2 linked regions of the Luteibacter rhizovicinus DSM 16549 genome follow. The protein of the gene in region 1 interacts with the protein of each later gene in a pairwise test. Links are inferred from orthologs where the notes say so. Each region holds a gene or a part of one and is shown on either strand. Other genes may lie near its edges. The genes, in order: BJI69_RS19745 and BJI69_RS00660.

Region 1 (8,530 bases):
CTCTGCGCGCTGATCGCGAAGATCGTTACCTCAGTTGAGGAAATCCCAGACACTGCTATCCACATCGACTTTGGCGACTACGGGCGACTGACTGTTCCACTGGACGAAGACTCGAAGCGTCAGGTCGAGGCAGCGATGTTTACGCCTTTCGGAAAGGCCCCATGGGTTTGGTGATTTGGAGCAACGTGATCAACCAGGAATTTCACGTCGCGCTGACACTCCGACCAGCTACATCGACGTATCCCCCTGTCCACGTCATCCGGCACCCAAGGAGCATGACGATGAAGCTTCGTCCCACCCTTCTTGCCCTCGCTGCGACGGTCATGGTCCTTCCCGCGATGGCGAAGGACGTGACCCTGCTCAATGTGTCGTACGACCCGACCCGTGAGCTCTACAAGGCCCTGAACACGGCCTTCGCCGCCGACTGGAAGGCCAAACACGGCGACACCGTGACTATCCAGATGTCCCACGGCGGCTCCGGCAAACAGGCACGCTCCGTCGTCGACGGCTTACCGGCCGATGTCGTGACCCTCGCCCTGGCCTATGACATCGATGCCATCGCCGACCGTGGCCTGCTGGCCAAGGACTGGCAAACCCGCCTGCCAGACAACGCCTCGCCTTATACGTCGGCCATCGTGTTCCTGGTCCGCAAGGGCAATCCGAAGGCCATCCGCGACTGGGGCGATCTGGTCAAGACCGGGGTGCAGGTCATCACCCCCAACCCCAAGACATCCGGCGGCGCCCGCTGGAACTTCCTTGCCGCCTGGGGCTACGCGCTCAAGCTGCCGGGTGGCAACGACGACAAGGCCAAGGCCTTCGTCAAGACGCTCTACGAGCATGTGCCGGTGCTCGACACCGGTGCCCGCGGTGCGACGACGACCTTCACCCAGCGCGGCATCGGCGACGTGCTGATTGCCTGGGAGAACGAAGCACTCCTGGCGAAACAGGAAGCCGGCGGTGACCAGTTCGACATCGTCACCCCTTCCATCACCATCCTCGCCGAGCCACCGGTCGCGGTCGTCGACAAGAACGCGGCGGCGCACGGTACACGCGAGGTCGCGGACGCGTACCTCACCTTCCTCTACTCGCCCCAGGCCCAGGACATCGAGGCGCGCAACTTCTACCGCCCCCGTTCACCCGAGGTCGCCGCGAAATACGCTGCACAGTTTCCAAAGGTAAAGACATTCACCCTGGCCGAGGTCTTCGGTGACTGGCGGAAAGCGCAGTCCAGGTTCTTCGCCGATGGCGCCCTCTTCGACCAGATCGGCCCGGGCAACTGACCATGCGCCGACGGGTCTTGCCCGGCTTCGGATTGAGCCTCGGTTTTACCGTCACTTATCTTGGCCTCATCGTGCTCTTGCCGCTGTCGGCACTGGCATGGAAGGCCTCCGAGATCGGGCTCGCCGGCATCCCGCGGTTGCTGTCGTCGCCCCGTACGCTGGCGGCGTTCAAGCTCAGCTTCGGTGGCGCCCTGGTGGCCGCGTCGATCAACGTCGTCGTCGGCCTGATGGTGACCTGGGCACTCGTCCGCTATCGCTTTCCCGGCCGCCGGATACTGGATGCCCTGATCGACCTGCCATTCGCTCTGCCGACGGCCGTCGCCGGCATCGCGCTGACGGCCGTCTATGCGCCTAACGGCTGGCTAGGCCGCTGGCTGGTCCCGCTGGGTATCCAGGTCGCTTATGCCCCACTGGGCGTGCTTGTCGCCATGGTGTTCGTCGGCTTTCCCTTCGTCGTGCGGACGCTGCAGCCCGTGCTGCAGTCGCTGGAGCGCGACGTCGAAGATGCCGCGGAGAGCCTGGGTGCGTCGCGGCTGCAGACCTTCGTCAAAGTCGTCCTGCCGACGCTCCTGCCGACCCTGCTGACCGGTTTTGCCCTCGCTCTGGCCCGCGCCGTAGGTGAATACGGCTCGGTGATCTTCATCGCCGGCAACATCCCGCTGCGCTCGGAAATTGCGCCGCTCCTCATCGTCCAGCGACTCGAGGAATTCGACTACGCCACCGCCGCGGCGCTGGGTGTGGTCATGCTGGCCTTCTCGCTGGTTCTCCTCATCCTGATTTCGATGCTCCAACGCTGGACGCGGCGCTGGGCGGAGCAGCACGCATGAAGGCGCGCCGATCCGGACGACCCGTGAGTGCCACGAGGCGCATCGGCCAGGTGCTGATCGTCGTGGCTTCATGCGCATTTCTTTGCCTTTTCCTCCTGGTGCCGCTGGCTTCCGTGTTCGTCGAAGCCCTTCGTCAGGGTGCCCAGGCTCTCGTGGCGAGCCTGGACCAGCCCGAAGCCATGGCGGCGATCCGGCTGACCTTGCTGGTGGCCGCCATCACGGTGCCGCTCAACGTGGTCTTCGGCGTGGCGGCTGCCTGGGCCATGACCCGTTTCACGTTCCGGGGGAAGGCGCTGCTTGGCGCACTGATCGACCTGCCTCTCTCCGTTTCACCCGTCGTCTCGGGCCTGCTGTATGTGCTGATGTTCGGCGCACAGGGCTGGTTCGGGCCATGGCTGTCGGCCCACGGCATCAAGGTGATCTTCGCCGTGCCCGGCCTGGTGCTCGCGACTATCTTCATCACGCTGCCGTTTGTCGCGCGGGAGCTCATTCCGCTCATGCAGGCCCAGGGCAGCGAAGAAGAAGAGGTCGCCCGCGTGCTCGGTGCGAGCGGGTTGCAAACGTTCTTCCGCGTGACGCTGCCCAATATCCGCTGGGCGCTGCTCTATGGCGTCCTGTTGTGCAACGCGCGCGCCATGGGCGAGTTCGGCGCAGTGTCGGTCGTTTCGGGACACATTCGCGGGTTGACCACCACCATGCCGCTGGAGGTGGAGATGCGCTACAACGAGTACAACTACGTCGGAGCCTTCGCCATCGCGTCGCTGCTCGCCCTCCTGGCGCTGTTGACCCTTGCAGTGAAATCCGCCCTCGAATGGCGCTATCAAGCCGCCGAGAACCACCGATGACACTCGCTCTCAAACGGCTGAGCCGACACTTTCCCGATATCGCCGCGCTCGACGACGTGAGCCTCGATATCGCACCGGGGGAGTTCATTGCCCTGGTTGGCCCGTCGGGCTCCGGGAAGACGACCCTGCTGCGCATTCTCGCGGGGCTGGACTATCCCGATGAGGGAAGCGTCACGCTCAATGGCGATGACTTCCTGGCGGCGACGGCAAGGGAACGCAACGTCGGCCTGGTCTTCCAGCACTACGCCCTGTTCCGTCACCTGACCGTGCGCGAGAACGTCGCCTTCGGCCTGCGTGTACGTCCCCGTCGACGTCGCCCTTCCCGTGACCAGATTCGCGCACGCGTCGACGAATTGCTCAAGCGCGTGCAGCTGGTGGAACTGGGTGGCCGCTATCCGAGCCAGCTATCCGGAGGCCAGCGCCAGCGTGTCGCCCTCGCGCGCGCCCTCGCGGTCGAGCCGGACGTGTTGCTGCTGGACGAGCCTTTCGGCGCGCTCGATGCACAGGTGCGCACGGCCCTGCGCCGCTGGCTGCGCGAGCTGCACGAAGAACTGGAGCTGACCACCGTCTTCGTCACCCATGACCAGGAAGAAGCGCTCGAGCTCGCCGATCGCATCGTCGTGATGAACAAGGGCCGCATCGAGCAGGTGGGTCGGCCGCATGACGTCTACCAGGATCCCGCCACACCCTTCGTCTGCGAGTTCATCGGCCGCACGAACCGCATTCCGCTGCAACGCCGGGGCACGACGTGGGGTGCCGGAGGATGGTCCCTGCCGGCCGGCGCATCGGGTGGGCGATTCCAGTCAGCCGTGGCGTATATCCGGCCAGAACACCTGTCGCTCTCGGTGCCCGACGATGAGCCCGCGTGGAACGCGCGGTTGCGGCATGTCTACCTTGCAGGAAGCATCGCGCATCTGGACATCCATATCGCCGAGATCAACCAGACGTTGGAGGTGGACGTGGCGAGCGAGGACCTGGCCCGGCTGTCCCTCGTCCCGGGTACGGCCTTGCGCGTCGCGCCGACGAGACTCGTCGCCTTTGCGCTGGATGAGACGCCTGCCGCGCAGCCTCTGGTCAGCGAACGCTGGGTGATGCAACGTTGAGCGAAGGCACCTCGGCGAAGATCTCCGCGATGAAATCCATGAAGACGGTCGCGCGCCTTGGCAGCAAGCGACTGACGAGATAAAGCATCTGAATCGGAACGGGCGGTGCTTCGTAGTCAGACAGTAGTCGCTTCAGCCGTCCGCTTTCCAGACCCGCGGCAAACAGCCAGGCTGGTCCGTACCCTATCCCCACGCCGGCAACGACAGCGTCGCGACCCGCTTCGGGCGAACTGACACGAAGACGCCCACTCACGGACACATCCGCGTTCTTGAATCGCCAGGTGTGTCCGGACGCCAGCAAGGTATAAACAACGCATTCGTGTTGACGCAGGTCATCGGGTCTTTCCGGTGAGCCGTGACGTGAAACATAGTCTTCGCTCGCCACGCACACGCGCTCGAAATGAGCCACGCGCCTGGACCGAAGTGAACTGTCGTCCAGATGCCCGATGCGGATAGCGAGTTCCGCGCCCTCGTCGACCAGACCCGCATAGCGATCGCTGAACTGCAGATCCAGCGACACTGCGGGATATCGGTCGAGGAATTCGGGAATCCGGGGCACAACGAAGGCGTGAGCCAACGCTGTCGGGCAGGCAACCCGCAACAGCCCTGTCGCCTCGGCGTGTTTCCGCAACGAGGATTCCGACTCGATGACCGAGTCCAGGATGCGACGCGCCTCCTCGTAATACCGCTCGCCCTCAGGCGTCATGGTCAGCTTGCGGGTGGATCGATGCAGGAGTCGCGTCTGCAGGTGGTCCTCGAGCGCCGCGATGTTTCGGCTGACATTGGGTTGTCCGATACCCAGGTCGCGTCCGGCTGCCGAGAAGCTGCCGGTTTCAACCGCGCGCGCAAAACAGGTCATGAGCAGAAAGCGATCCACGGGACGGCTCACCTATGCAATTTGAACATGGATTATATCCCCACAACCCGTCTTATCGCCTCCGGAGCATGAGTCCATGATCCCCTCACAGCGAGCTGCCATCCCGGACAGCCCGACGTGATTTGGAGAATGAAATGTCCCGTTTGCAAGGTAAGCGTGCCCTCATCACCGGCGGCACCAGCGGCATTGGCCTGGAGACCGCCAGACAAATGCTCGCCGAAGGCGCGCGCCTCATCGTCACCGGTGTGAATCCGGACACGCTGGCAGAGGCACGGAGCAGCCTGGGCAAGGACGTCCTCGTCATAAGGGCCGATGCCGCCAGCGTGCCGGCCCAGCAGCAACTGGCGCGGGCGGTGCTCGAACACTTCGGCCAGCTCGACATCGCCTTCCTCAATGCCGGCGTGTCGGTCTGGCAGCCCATGGAGGACTGGACCGAAGCGATGTTCGATCGCTCCTTCGCCACGAACGTGAAAGGGCCTTATTTCCTTATCCAGGCATTGCTGACGACCTTCGCGAATCCGGCATCGGTCGTGCTCAACACCTCAATCAACGCCCACGTTGGGGCCGTCCGATCGTCCGTCTACGCGGCGACCAAAGCCGCATTCCTCAGCATGTCGAGAACGCTTTCGAGCGAGCTTCTCGACCGCGGCATCAGGGTCAACGCGGTCAGCCCCGGCCCCGTGCAAACGCCGCTGTACGACAAGCTGGGCATTCCCGACGCCTACCGCGAGCAGGTGAACCAGGACATCATCGCGTCCATTCCTGCCGGTCGCTTCGGTACCGCCGAGGAAGTCGCCAAGGCGGTCGTCTATCTTGCCTCCGACGAATCCCGCTGGACGGTTGGCTCCGAGCTGATCGTCGATGGGGGACGTACGTTGAACGGCTGAGGCGGCTCAATTACGCCTCCCTCAACCGCCGTATCAAGGTCAGCGCATTGGGCACGGCCTCGCCGCGCGCGGTGTTGTCGAAGATGCACCATGCGGCCTTTCCTTCCGATCGCGCCAGGCGCATCCGCGATGCGACGCCTTCGATGAAGGCGTCGTCGTAAGCCGAGTAATACACCTGCGGCGCGCCGTGCAAGCGCAGATACAGCAGCGACTGATCGTCGGGACGCTCGACACCAGCCACCGGGGACGGATCCGCCCAAACATACGAGACGTCCGCTTCGCCGAGGACAGCCGCCCCCTTAGGTGTGACCCACGTGGCATGCCGCGGTTCGCACACCACAGGCAATGGCGTGTGCTTTCGCAGAAGAGCGAAAAAGGCCCTGGCTGTTCGCACATCGAGTGCCAGGGTCGGCGGGAGTTGAATCAGGATGCAGCCCAGCTTGGGACCCAATGCGGCCACCTCGCTGAGGAAGGCCAGCAACAGGGTTTCGCACTGCCGAAGGCGAAGCTCATGCGTGATCGAACGAGGCATCTTTACGCTGAAACGAAAACCCTCGGGCACGCTCGCCGCCCAACGGGCATAGGTCTTTTCCTGATGTGACCGGTAAAACGACGAATTGATCTCCGCGCACGGAAACACCCTCGCATACCGTTCAAGGTGAGTGCCTTCGCCCGGAAAGGACGGCGCATCCTTCGACGCAAGCGACCAGCCCGCGCAGCCGACCCACATGGCGTTCGTTGGGAGCTGGGGTGGAGGGTTGGTCATGGATCGCATTCTCGGCATCCCGTATCGCGATCGCGTGAACAAGGCGTTCCTTCGGTATCCTTCCGCAGGTGAGTCACCACCATCGGCGACGTCGAGGAATAAGGTTTGGACAAGTACCAGTCGATGCTGACCTTCGTTCGGGTCGTCGAAACCGGCTCGTTTTCGGCCGCCGCACGTGTTCTGGGCGTCGGCCAGCCCGCCGTGTCAAAGGCCGTGGCGCAACTGGAAAAGGCGCTGAACGTCCGACTGATCGTCCGCTCCACGCACGGACTGCGGCCGACCGAGGCGGGCCAGCGTTACTACGCACGTGCACGCGTCGCCGTCGAGGAAGCCGACGAAGCCGAGATCGCGGCGCGCGATGAAGGCGAGAGTCTGTCCGGACGACTGCGCCTATCGGCGGCGACGACCTTCGCACGCCTGCACATCGTCCCTCACCTGCCACGGTTCATGGCGGCGCATCCGGACCTCGATGTCGATGTGATCCTGGACGACCGCTTCATCGACCTCATGCAGGAAGGCATCGACCTCTCGCTGCGCATGGGTACGCTCGCCGACTCGTCCCTGGTCGCGCAGAAACTTGCGACGGGACGTCGATCCGTCGTGGCGACTCCCGCGTACCTGGAGCGCGCGGGCGTACCGACCCGGCCCGAAGAACTCACGCAACACGAAGCCGTCGTCTACAGCCAGCTGCCGGATGCATGGGTTTTCAAAAATGCGGACGAGGAAGTCCCCGTGGTGGTTCGCGGGCGCGCCCGGTTCAGTGCCGCGGAAGGCTTGCGCGCGGCGGTGCTCGCGGACATGGGGCTGGCGGTGACGTCGGACTGGATGTTCGCCGACAAACTGATCGACGGCTCGGTGCGGCGCGTCCTGGCGGACTGGAGTCTGCCACCGATCGACCTGTGGGCTGTCTTCCCGTCAGGCCGCATGGCCAGCGCAAAGGCCCGGGCCTTCGCGAGCTTCGTGCAAGGTGTCATGGCCGCTGCGCCCGGCGTGTCCTGATCGGCCGGATGCGTTAATGGCGGGTGGCGCCATCGCGGCCCCACCCGCTGGCGATCAGGCGTTCCAGCCGCCGTCGACGGTCAGGCTTTCGCCGTTCGTGTAGGCGGCCTCGGGGCTGGCGATATAGGCCACTGCTGCAGCGATTTCATCGACCCGTGCGAACCGGCCGACACTGGCGAGTCGCGTCATGGTGGCATGCGCTTCGCTACCCGGCGGCGGGGCAAGCTCGGTATCGGTCGGGCCAGGCTGCACCGCGTTGACGGTGATGCCGTACTGCCCGAGCTCGCGGGACAGTCCCTTCGTCAGGCCACGCACGGCGAACTTGGTCGCGATGTAGAGCGTCACCCCCGGCAGCGGAGCCGCTTCGCCGAAGGCGGAGCCGATATTGATGATGCGGCCCCAGCCCGCGGGAATCATGCGCTTGGCCGCGTCGCGCGCCAGCGCCACCGGAGCACGGACATTGAGGTTGAACTGACGATCGTAAGCGTCGTCGGTCGCGTCGACGAACGGACCGTAATCGACCGTGCCGGCGTTGTTGACCAGGATGTCGAGCCGGCCCTTGTACTGGCCGCCAAACGCGCCGTCGACGGCGGCGAGGAGCTTTGCCACGCCGGCGAGCGTCGACAGGTCCGCGCCCACGGCTTCGGCCTGGCCGCCTTCCGCGCGAATGGCGTTGACCACGGCTTCGGCTTTGTCTGCACTGGCACTGTAGTTGACGATGACGGCGGCGCCTTCGCGAGCCAGGCGAGCAGCGATGGCCGCGCCGATGCCGCGAGATGCGCCGGTGACCAGGGCGAGTTTGTGTTCCAGTGGCTTTTGCATACGTTCCTCTCAAAACCGAAGCAGGAGTGCTGCGGACGAGACACATGCTCCGCTCATGGCGGCACGCTCTGAAGCCGTGCGAAGGGCATATCGTCCATGCCTGGGAGGAATGGCCGTCGAGTTG
Region 2 (8,379 bases), 4.2 Mb from region 1 along the record:
GCACCGTACGTCGAGGCCATCGACAAGGCCGGCGGTTCCACCGTCATCATCGACCTGTCCGCCGACTATCGCTTCGACGAGCGCTGGTACTACGGTCTGCCGGAGCTGTACCGCGATCGTTGGCGCGGCGAAAAGCGCATCAGCAATCCGGGTTGCTACGCCACGGCCATCCAGGTGTCGATCGCACCGATCAAGGATCTGTTGGCGGCACCGCCCGTCTCGTTCGGTGTTTCCGGTTACTCCGGCGCCGGTACCACGCCGTCGGACCGCAACGATCCGGAAAAGCTGCGCGACAACCTCATGCCGTATGCGCTTACCGGGCATATGCACGAGAAGGAAGCGAGCCGCCACCTCGGGTTGCCGGTGGAATTCATGCCGCACGTCGCCCCGCATTTTCGCGGGCTGACCGTGACGACCAACCTGTATCTCGCCAAGCCGGCCAAGCGCGAGGAGATCGTGTTGCGCTTCGAGGCACGTTTCGACAAGGACAAACTCATCCATGTGGTCGATGAAGCGCCGTGGGTCAGCCAGGTAGCGAATCGGCACCACCTGGACATCGGTGGCTTCACGATGTCGGCCGATGGCCGTCGTGTGGTCGTTGTCGCGACACTGGATAACCTGCTCAAGGGCGCCGCCACCCAGGCGATGCAGAACGTCAACCGTGCGCTCGGCTTCGACGAGCTCACCGCCATTCCGCTCTGAGCGAAAGGACCTTACGATGACCCAGCCGCTCTGGCAGAAATCCGATACGCAGGTCGACGCACGCATCATGCGCTTCCTGGCCGGTAACGACGTGGTCCTCGACCGCGAGTTCTTCCTGCACGACATCACCGCGAGCAAGGCGCACGTCGAAGGCCTGGCCAATATCGGCGTGGTCTCCGGCGAAGAACGCGACGCGCTGCTTCGCGAACTCGACGTGCTGGCGGGCGACTTTTCGGCCGGTGTGTTCGTCCTCGACGATCGTTTCGAGGATGGGCACTCCGCCATCGAAGCGCGTCTCACCGAGCGTCTTGGCGATGCGGGTCGGCGCGTGCATACGGGGCGCAGCCGCAACGACCAGATCCTCGTCGCCACGCGCCTGTGGCTGAAGGAAAAGCTGTCGACGCTGGAGACGCTATGCCGCGCGATCGCCGAGGTGTGCCTGCAGCGCGCCGCCGGCGATTCCGTGCCGATGCCCGGTTACACGCATATCCAGCGCGCGGTGGTTTCGTCGACAGGCATGTGGTTTGCCGCGTTCGCGGAGGCCTTCATCGACAACACACTGCGTGCGCGCCAGGCGCTGGCGCTGATCGACGCCAACCCGTTGGGTACGGCGGCCGGCTACGGCGTCAATGTGGCACTGGACCGTGCGCACACAACGGCGGCGCTCGGCTTCGGTCGCATGCAGGTCTCGCCGATTTACGCCCAGCTGTCTCGCGGCAAGTTCGAGATGGCCGCCCTCGATGCCGTCGGCACCGCGCTGCTCGATACGCGCCGACTGGCGTGGGATCTCTCGCTGTTCACCACGGCCGAGTTCGATTTCGTCAGCCTGCCCGGCGAATACACGACGGGCTCGTCCATCATGCCGAACAAGCGCAATCCGGACGTCGTCGAACTGCTGCGGGCCAGCTACGCCAGCGTGGCCGCGGCACGTACGGAGATCGAGCAGTTGCTGTCCTTGCCGTCTGGCTACCAGCGCGACCTGCAGTTCTCCAAGGGCTCGCTGTTCCATGGCTTTTCGATGGGCCTGGGTGCTCTGGAGTTGCTGCCGGATCTTCTCGCCCGTTTCAGCTGGAAGGCGGAAAAGATGCGCGCCGCGATCGAGCCGGCGATGTACGCGACGGACGTGGCGATCGAGGCGGCCGTGGCAGGTGTCCCATTCCGCGACGCCTACCGGGCCGCGGCCGAGACGGCGTCGTCGTCGGGCGACGGACGCACGCCGGAATCGAGCCTGGCGGCGCGTACCTCGCCGGGTGCGGGGAACGACCTTATGCTGGACACGTTGCGTGCAAGATTGTCAGCCCTTGCGGGCTGATCGCCGCTGAAGCGGCTCCTACCGAGCAGGGAAATGCCACATCACGGCACCCTGCTCGGTAGGAGCCGATTCATCGGCGATGCTCTTGTGGGAGCCGCTTCAGCGGCGAATGGATGCGCCACAACGACAGGAAGGATCATGCCAACCGCTTTCGCTCCCCAACCGCTCCCCCGCTGGCACCGCGCCGTCCTCAAGGTCGGCAGTAGCCTGCTGACCACCGCCGAAGGCAGCCTTACGGGCCGCCACGCCGAAGCCCTCGCGACCTTCGTCGCCCGCAGTCGCAGCGCCGGCCGCGAGATCGTCATCGTGTCGTCCGGTGCCGTGGCAGCCGGACGGGGTCTCGCCACGCCGGAACGCGGTGCGGGCCTGACGGGACGCCAGGCACTCGCCGCCCTCGGCCAGACGCGCCTCATCGCCCTCTGGCAGACGTTCTTCGACGCGCCGGTCGCCCAGGTACTGCTTACTCACGACGACCTGCGCAACCGCCGTCGTTACCTCAACGCGCGCACCACGCTGCGCGAGCTGCTCTCGCTCGGTGCGATCCCGGTCATCAACGAAAACGACACCGTTGCGGTCGATGAGCTCAAGCTCGGCGATAACGACAACCTCGCCGCGATCGTGGCGGCACTCGTCGATGCGGACGTTCTCTTCATCGCCTCCGACGTCGCCGGGTTGTACTCCGCGAACCCTCGCACCGATCCCTTCGCGCAGCCCATCGACGATGTCGCTGAAGTCACCGATGCGCACCTGGCCAGCGCCGGGGGCGCTGGCAGCGCGGCGGGCACCGGCGGCATGCGCACGAAGCTCGAAGCGGCGGGCAAGGCCGCGGCGGCGGGCATCGAGACGATCCTGTTCGACGGCCGCGATGTCGCCTGTATCGAGGGGCTGGCGGAGGGCACCCTGACCGGCACCCGCCTGCGTGCACCGCGCACCCGGATGGCTGCCCGCAAGTACTGGCTACGCCACGCACCACCGGCCGGCAAGATCACGGTCGATGCCGGGGCCGTCGACGCCCTGCGTACCCGCGGTGCCTCGCTACTTCCGGGCGGGGTGGTTGCGGCGGAAGGTGACTTTGCCCGCGGCGACGTGGTCGATATCGCTGATGAGAAAGCCCCCTTCGCACGCGGCATCGCCCAGTACTCGGCCGCCGATGTTCGCCGTATCGCCCGCCGGCACACGCGGGATATCGAGATCGCGCTGGGCTACAGTTACGGCGAGAACGTCGTGCACCGCGACGATCTCGTGGCCCTGACGTCATGAACGAGGTCGCGATGCCCATCTCCCTGCGTGACAAGGCGCTGGCCTGCCGGGACGCCTCGGCGGCGATTGCGGGCCTGGATACCGAGGCGAAACGACGCCTCCTGCATGCCATGGCGAACGCCCTTGCCGCTGAAGAAGCCACCGTACTCGCGGCCAACGCCAGGGATATGGATGCCGCTCGAGCCAACGGCACCAGCGACGCCATGCTCGATCGCCTGTGCCTCGATGCCACGCGGATCGCTGGCATCGTCGCGGCGATCCGCGAGGTCGCGACACTGCCGGATCCTGTCGGCATCACGACACGCCGCGAGACGCGCCCCAATGGAATCGTCGTCGAACGCGTGCGCATTCCGCTCGGTGTGATCGCGATGATTTACGAGGCGAGGCCGAACGTCACGGCCGATGCCGCCGCGTTGTGCCTGATGGCGGGAAATGCGGTGATCCTGCGTGGTGGTTCCGATGCGATGCATTCGAACATCGCGATCGCCACGGCGCTGCGTCGCGCACTGAAGTCGAGCGGCCTTCCCGAGGCCGCGCTGACCCTGATCGACGATCCGCGCCGCGAAACCATGATCGAGCTACTCCAGCTCACCGACATCGTGGATCTCGCGATCCCCCGCGGCGGCGAAGGCCTGATCCGCTTCGTCGCGGAGCACGCGCGCGTGCCGGTCATCAAGCACTACAAGGGTGTCTGCCATCTTTACGTGGATCGTGAGGCCGATTTCGATCTCGCGCTACGGCTGCTGGTGGACGGGAAGACCAGTCGGCCGGGCGTGTGCAATGCGCTGGAGACCTTGCTGGTTCATGAGGACATCGCCGCCAAATTCCTGCCGCGAGCCATCGCACGTCTACGTGAACTCGCGGTCGACGTACGTGGCGACGATGCCACTCGCGCGCAGGTCGCCGACGTGACGCCAGCCACGGAAGACGACTACGCCGCCGAATTCCTCGACCTTGTGATCGCGGTACGCGTCGTCGACAACATCGACGAAGCCATCACGCACATCCGTCGCTATGGCTCGGACCATACCGAAGTCATTGCCACGCGTGATGACGCGGCCGCCGGACATTTCATCCGTGCGATCCGCTCGGCCGTGGTAATGGTCAACGCCTCGTCGCGTTTCAGCGACGGCGGTGAGTTGGGGCTAGGTACCGAGATCGGTATTTCGACGACGCGCTTGCACGCCTATGGCCCGATGGGGGCGGAATCGTTGACGGTCGAGCGCTTCGTGGTGCGTGGTGAAGGGCAGGTAAGGCACCCCACCTCGGAGTGAGGCGCTGACGCGCGTGAGGGCCTAAGGAGCGATCAGATGCTGGATACCGACGACGAAACCGGGATGCTTTCGCGCTATTTCGTACGAAAGGGCATGAGCGATTGCAGTACATCGCAATTGATCGACCTCCTTACAGACGACGACCGGATCGTGCGGTCTTCAGCGGGCTTCCTGCTTCATCTATCAGGCGGCAGTAGCACCGACTTCGAGCGCATTGCGGGGCTTGCATCACATGCCGAAGCCTATGTGCGTGAAGTGGCCGCGTATGCGCTCGGTCAGTTCGGTACGCCTGACTACCCCTTTCATGCGCGGAGCATTCCCTTGCTGTCGCGCATGGCGCACGACACGGACGACGAGGTCCGGCTCGCAGCCGTGTCTGCCCTCGGGCACCTCCGCGGAGACGAGGCCTGGGAAGTCATCCTCGACGCAGCTAAGGATTCGTCACCGGACGTCCGCTGGGTCGTGGCGTGGCTACTGGAATTTATGGAAGAGTCTGAGCGTTCCGTGGCCGCACTCGTGGCGCTGGCAGCGGACCCGGATTCGGATGTGCGTGCCGCTGCGCAGGAGAGCCTCGACGAGTTGCGGCGCGAAGGGGATCGCTAGGCCGGCCCAGATACGTTTGAATCCTCTCGATCACGTCGATCATCGCGCACCACGACTCCCATCGAATCTCGGAACGATCCGAGCCTTCGTCTTGCCTTACTATCTGGCCGACGAGCGCTAATTGTTGGACCTACGAGTGCTCAGAGGGTGCCTACGCGTTGCGGTGAGATGAGCGCATGGATCGATGTCGTTTGTGAAAATACGATGCATTTGCGCCGTTTCTGCTCCGTGCGTGGTCGCCAAGTCCTTTCTCTCGATTCAAGTACGATGTGTCTGGATTGCGAAAATGTCGAGCGTCGTTTGGACGGCTCGTTCCGGTCCCGTGGCTATGTCCTATTGGAGGAGCGAATTAATGGCTTTGAGGTCATTTAGTTCTACCGTGCCCGCCGCCTGTTTTAAGAGTAGCTTGTCGAGGATGAATTGGTGGCGAGCTCGAGAGTAATTGCCGAGTGCTACGGACAGGTTCAGCTCCGCTGCTAACACGTCCGCTAAGGTGCGCGTGCCGATCTCCAGACCCGCCTGCGTTGCATCGAGCGCGCCGTCCGATGATTCAGCCGCAGACTTAGTCGATTCGATTTTGCTTATGCCACCAATGACGGATCGATAGCGGTTTTGGATCTCGCGCGCGACCTGGCGACGTGTACTTTCCAGCTCGTCCTGCGCGGCGTCGCGCTGGTGGATTGCTTGTCGCACACCGGATAGCGCCGTATTCCTGCCGAAGATGGGGATTTTTAGCACAAGGCCAACGGTGATCGTGCCGCGACCATTGTCGCCGCGGCCGTTAGCAGCGGCCACTGCGTTATCATTCCGCGGCCAGATGCCTGTCTTCCTATATCCGACAGCTGCATCGATGGTCGGCAGGTGACGAGCGCGAGCCGAGGAAATGCGTTGTTCAGCCGATTCAACCTTGTATTTTAATGCGAGGACGATTGGGCTTTCTTCCGCTGCCTGTGAAACCCAGCTTTCCAGGCCGCTAAGTGAGGGGAGATCCAAGGGAAGCTGGGCTCGCAACTTCTTGAGGGCTTCTGTCGGCTGGCCGGTGATCTGGGTCAGGGCTTCACGCGAATCGGAAAGCTCTTTTTCTGCGTCGATCACCGATGCTGTCGCGGTGCTGCGGCGAGCCCTCGCGTTCTGTATGTCACTGACGGCCGACAATCCGACGTAAGAGCGTTGCTCGGCCCGTTCAAGCTGCTGTGCTACGACTCGCTCGTTCTCTTTTGCAAACGACAGGGCATCATCGTTCATCAACACTCTGAAGTAGGTTGTGGCAACGCGTCCGGCCAGTTGCTGAAGTGCAGCCTCGTAGGCTGCATTCTGAGCGTATGAACTCAACCTTGCAGCCCTCAAGTCGGCGGATTTGGCTAAGGAGAGGATGCTCTGACTGGCCGTGATCGACGCGCTGCGCTTGCGGGTGACGTCCGTGGTTCTTTGATTGCTCGTCTCGCGGGATCTGCCATCTGAAGCTTGCCATCCCTGCGCCATGACGGAGCCATGGGAGACTTGCTCGCTCAGGCTTATCTTGGCGGAGATGCTCGGAAGGAGCGGCGCTCGAGCAAGGGCAATTCCTTCGCTCGCTGAGCGTTTTAGCGAGTTGAAGCGAGAGACGGTTGGATCGTTAGAGCGAGCATGGTTGTAGGCGTCCAGCAAGTCGCTAGCGTAAATGCAAGACGGCATGGCCGCTATTGCAAGTGCCACGGGCATGGGTATCAAACGCATGATTCTGTCTCGCGGTGTTTAGATCGCGGCGCTTCGTCATGGCACGGCCGCACTGGCCGTATGCTGCGCGATCATGTTTCACCGGGGAATTGGAGTTCACCTCGCTTGTGAGTAGGAGATGGCTTTATCCCTCGAGAACGTCCTGTTCCGCTGTTTACCGTGGGATGCGCGCCCTCCGCCTTCGCGGACTCGCGCACTGTTCTACGGCTCATGCCGCGAAGCCATGCGAGTTTCGGTGGCAGAGGCCCGATACGTTTCTATAAACTGAATGACGAAGCAAAGGCGAGTGCGCTCAGGTCAGCTGCGAAAGTCCGCTCCGGATACGCTGGGACACATCGATCATGGGATGCCACGCTCGCTCTATTGCATCGGCGATGCATATCCCTGTCCATTGCTACTGTCTCAAGGCGGCCGCCTTCGTCGGGAAGGAATTCAATCAACACCCGCTCCCCATCGATCCACGCCTGCTCCCCGGCAAGAAACTCAGGATCCTCGAAGCTACCCATGCCCGGCTCAGGCGGCATCGCAAACGCCGTACGCACATCGCGAGGCGCGTTGCGAAGAAGGTCCATGGCTCGCTCGTAAGTGCCGTCCTCATCGTCCAGCGCAAGCTCGACACGATCCATGCGCGAGCCGACGAACAGCTCGATGGTACCGGTGAAAATGGCATGCACCGCAAAGCCGTCGAGGCGGGCACGCGGGTGTTTCATCACCTGGCGTAAGGCCACGATGTAGCGATCCGTCACCTCCGGATGCTCGCGAAGCCACACGCTGCTCACGTCATCGCAAACCGTGACATGCCCGTCCACCTTCGCTTCGACACCGGCGTGCGACAGGCCAGCCGGACGATCGGGCAGGGCGACAGGCAAGCCGCCCGCCTTCAACCCGAACAGGACCCGTCCCGGTGCGACGCGCAGCCAGTGCGTCACCGCCTGCACGACGAACCCTTCGCCACGTTCGCTATACGGCGCCGGGAACAGCTCCTGCACGCTCATGCCTGCGTCCCGCGCCACGCTTCGATCGCTTCCACAGCGCCGAGGCAATCGGCGAACCGGTTGTAAAGCGGCGTCGGCGAAAGACGAATCACATCGGGCTCGCGCCAGTCGCCAATAATGCCCTGCTGCTCGAGGTAACCGAACAAGGCACGACCCGCATCGCGACCGGCACGCACGCGCACGGAAAGCTGCGCGCCCCGCTGCTGCGGATCGTTCGGCGTGACGATGTCGAGCGTATCGTCGAGGCGGCTACGAATGAGCCAGTCGAGGTACGAAGTGAGGCGACGGCTCTTCGCCACGAGGTTGGGCATGCCGGCACGCGTGAAGACATCCAGCGAGGCCCGCAAGGGCGCAAGCGCGAGAATCGGCGGGTTCGACAGCTGCCAGCCGTCTGCTCCGGGCGTAGGAACGAATTGCGGTCCCATCTGGAAACGCGTGGACTTGTCGTGTCCCCACCAGCCGGCGAAACGCGGCACATCGGCGGTTGCGTGGCGTTCGTGCACGAAGCAGCCGGCGA

The links.
Region 2: the proteins of BJI69_RS19745 (region 1) and BJI69_RS00660 interact in binary tests that used the Escherichia coli proteins (3 or more experiments, as listed by UniProt). The link is inferred for Luteibacter rhizovicinus DSM 16549 from one-to-one orthologs.

The regions. Positions count from the first base shown.
Region 1 is NZ_CP017480.1:4,323,258-4,331,787, forward strand. What follows is about bases 2,003-5,001. They hold BJI69_RS19745 (sulfate/molybdate ABC transporter ATP-binding protein), read left to right. Parts: upstream 2,003-2,948; coding sequence 2,949-4,055; downstream 4,056-5,001. Other genes in these bases: cysT (sulfate ABC transporter permease subunit CysT), read left to right, coding at 2,003-2,107; cysW (sulfate ABC transporter permease subunit CysW), read left to right, coding at 2,104-2,952; BJI69_RS19750 (LysR family transcriptional regulator), read right to left, coding at 4,027-4,932. In the rest of the region: BJI69_RS19725 (hypothetical protein), read left to right, coding at 1-174; BJI69_RS19730 (sulfate ABC transporter substrate-binding protein), read left to right, coding at 282-1,280; more of cysT, read left to right, coding at 1,283-2,002; BJI69_RS19755 (SDR family oxidoreductase), read left to right, coding at 5,067-5,819; BJI69_RS19760 (DUF72 domain-containing protein), read right to left, coding at 5,830-6,594; BJI69_RS19765 (LysR family transcriptional regulator), read left to right, coding at 6,691-7,584; BJI69_RS19770 (SDR family NAD(P)-dependent oxidoreductase), read right to left, coding at 7,639-8,406. UniProt on the Escherichia coli protein: Part of the ABC transporter complex CysAWTP involved in sulfate/thiosulfate import. Responsible for energy coupling to the transport system.
Region 2 is NZ_CP017480.1:123,733-132,111, reverse strand. The notes cover bases 2,569-5,416. They hold BJI69_RS00660 (glutamate-5-semialdehyde dehydrogenase), read left to right. Parts: upstream 2,569-3,285; coding sequence 3,286-4,548; downstream 4,549-5,416. Other genes in these bases: BJI69_RS00655 (HEAT repeat domain-containing protein), read left to right, coding at 4,585-5,151; proB (glutamate 5-kinase), read left to right, coding at 2,569-3,274. Outside these bases: argC (N-acetyl-gamma-glutamyl-phosphate reductase), read left to right, coding at 1-702; BJI69_RS00670 (argininosuccinate lyase), read left to right, coding at 719-2,014; more of proB, read left to right, coding at 2,153-2,568; BJI69_RS00650 (TolC family outer membrane protein), read right to left, coding at 5,485-6,798; BJI69_RS00645 (hypothetical protein), read right to left, coding at 7,125-7,796; kynU (kynureninase), read right to left, coding at 7,859-8,379. UniProt on the Escherichia coli protein: Catalyzes the NADPH-dependent reduction of L-glutamate 5-phosphate into L-glutamate 5-semialdehyde and phosphate. The product spontaneously undergoes cyclization to form 1-pyrroline-5-carboxylate.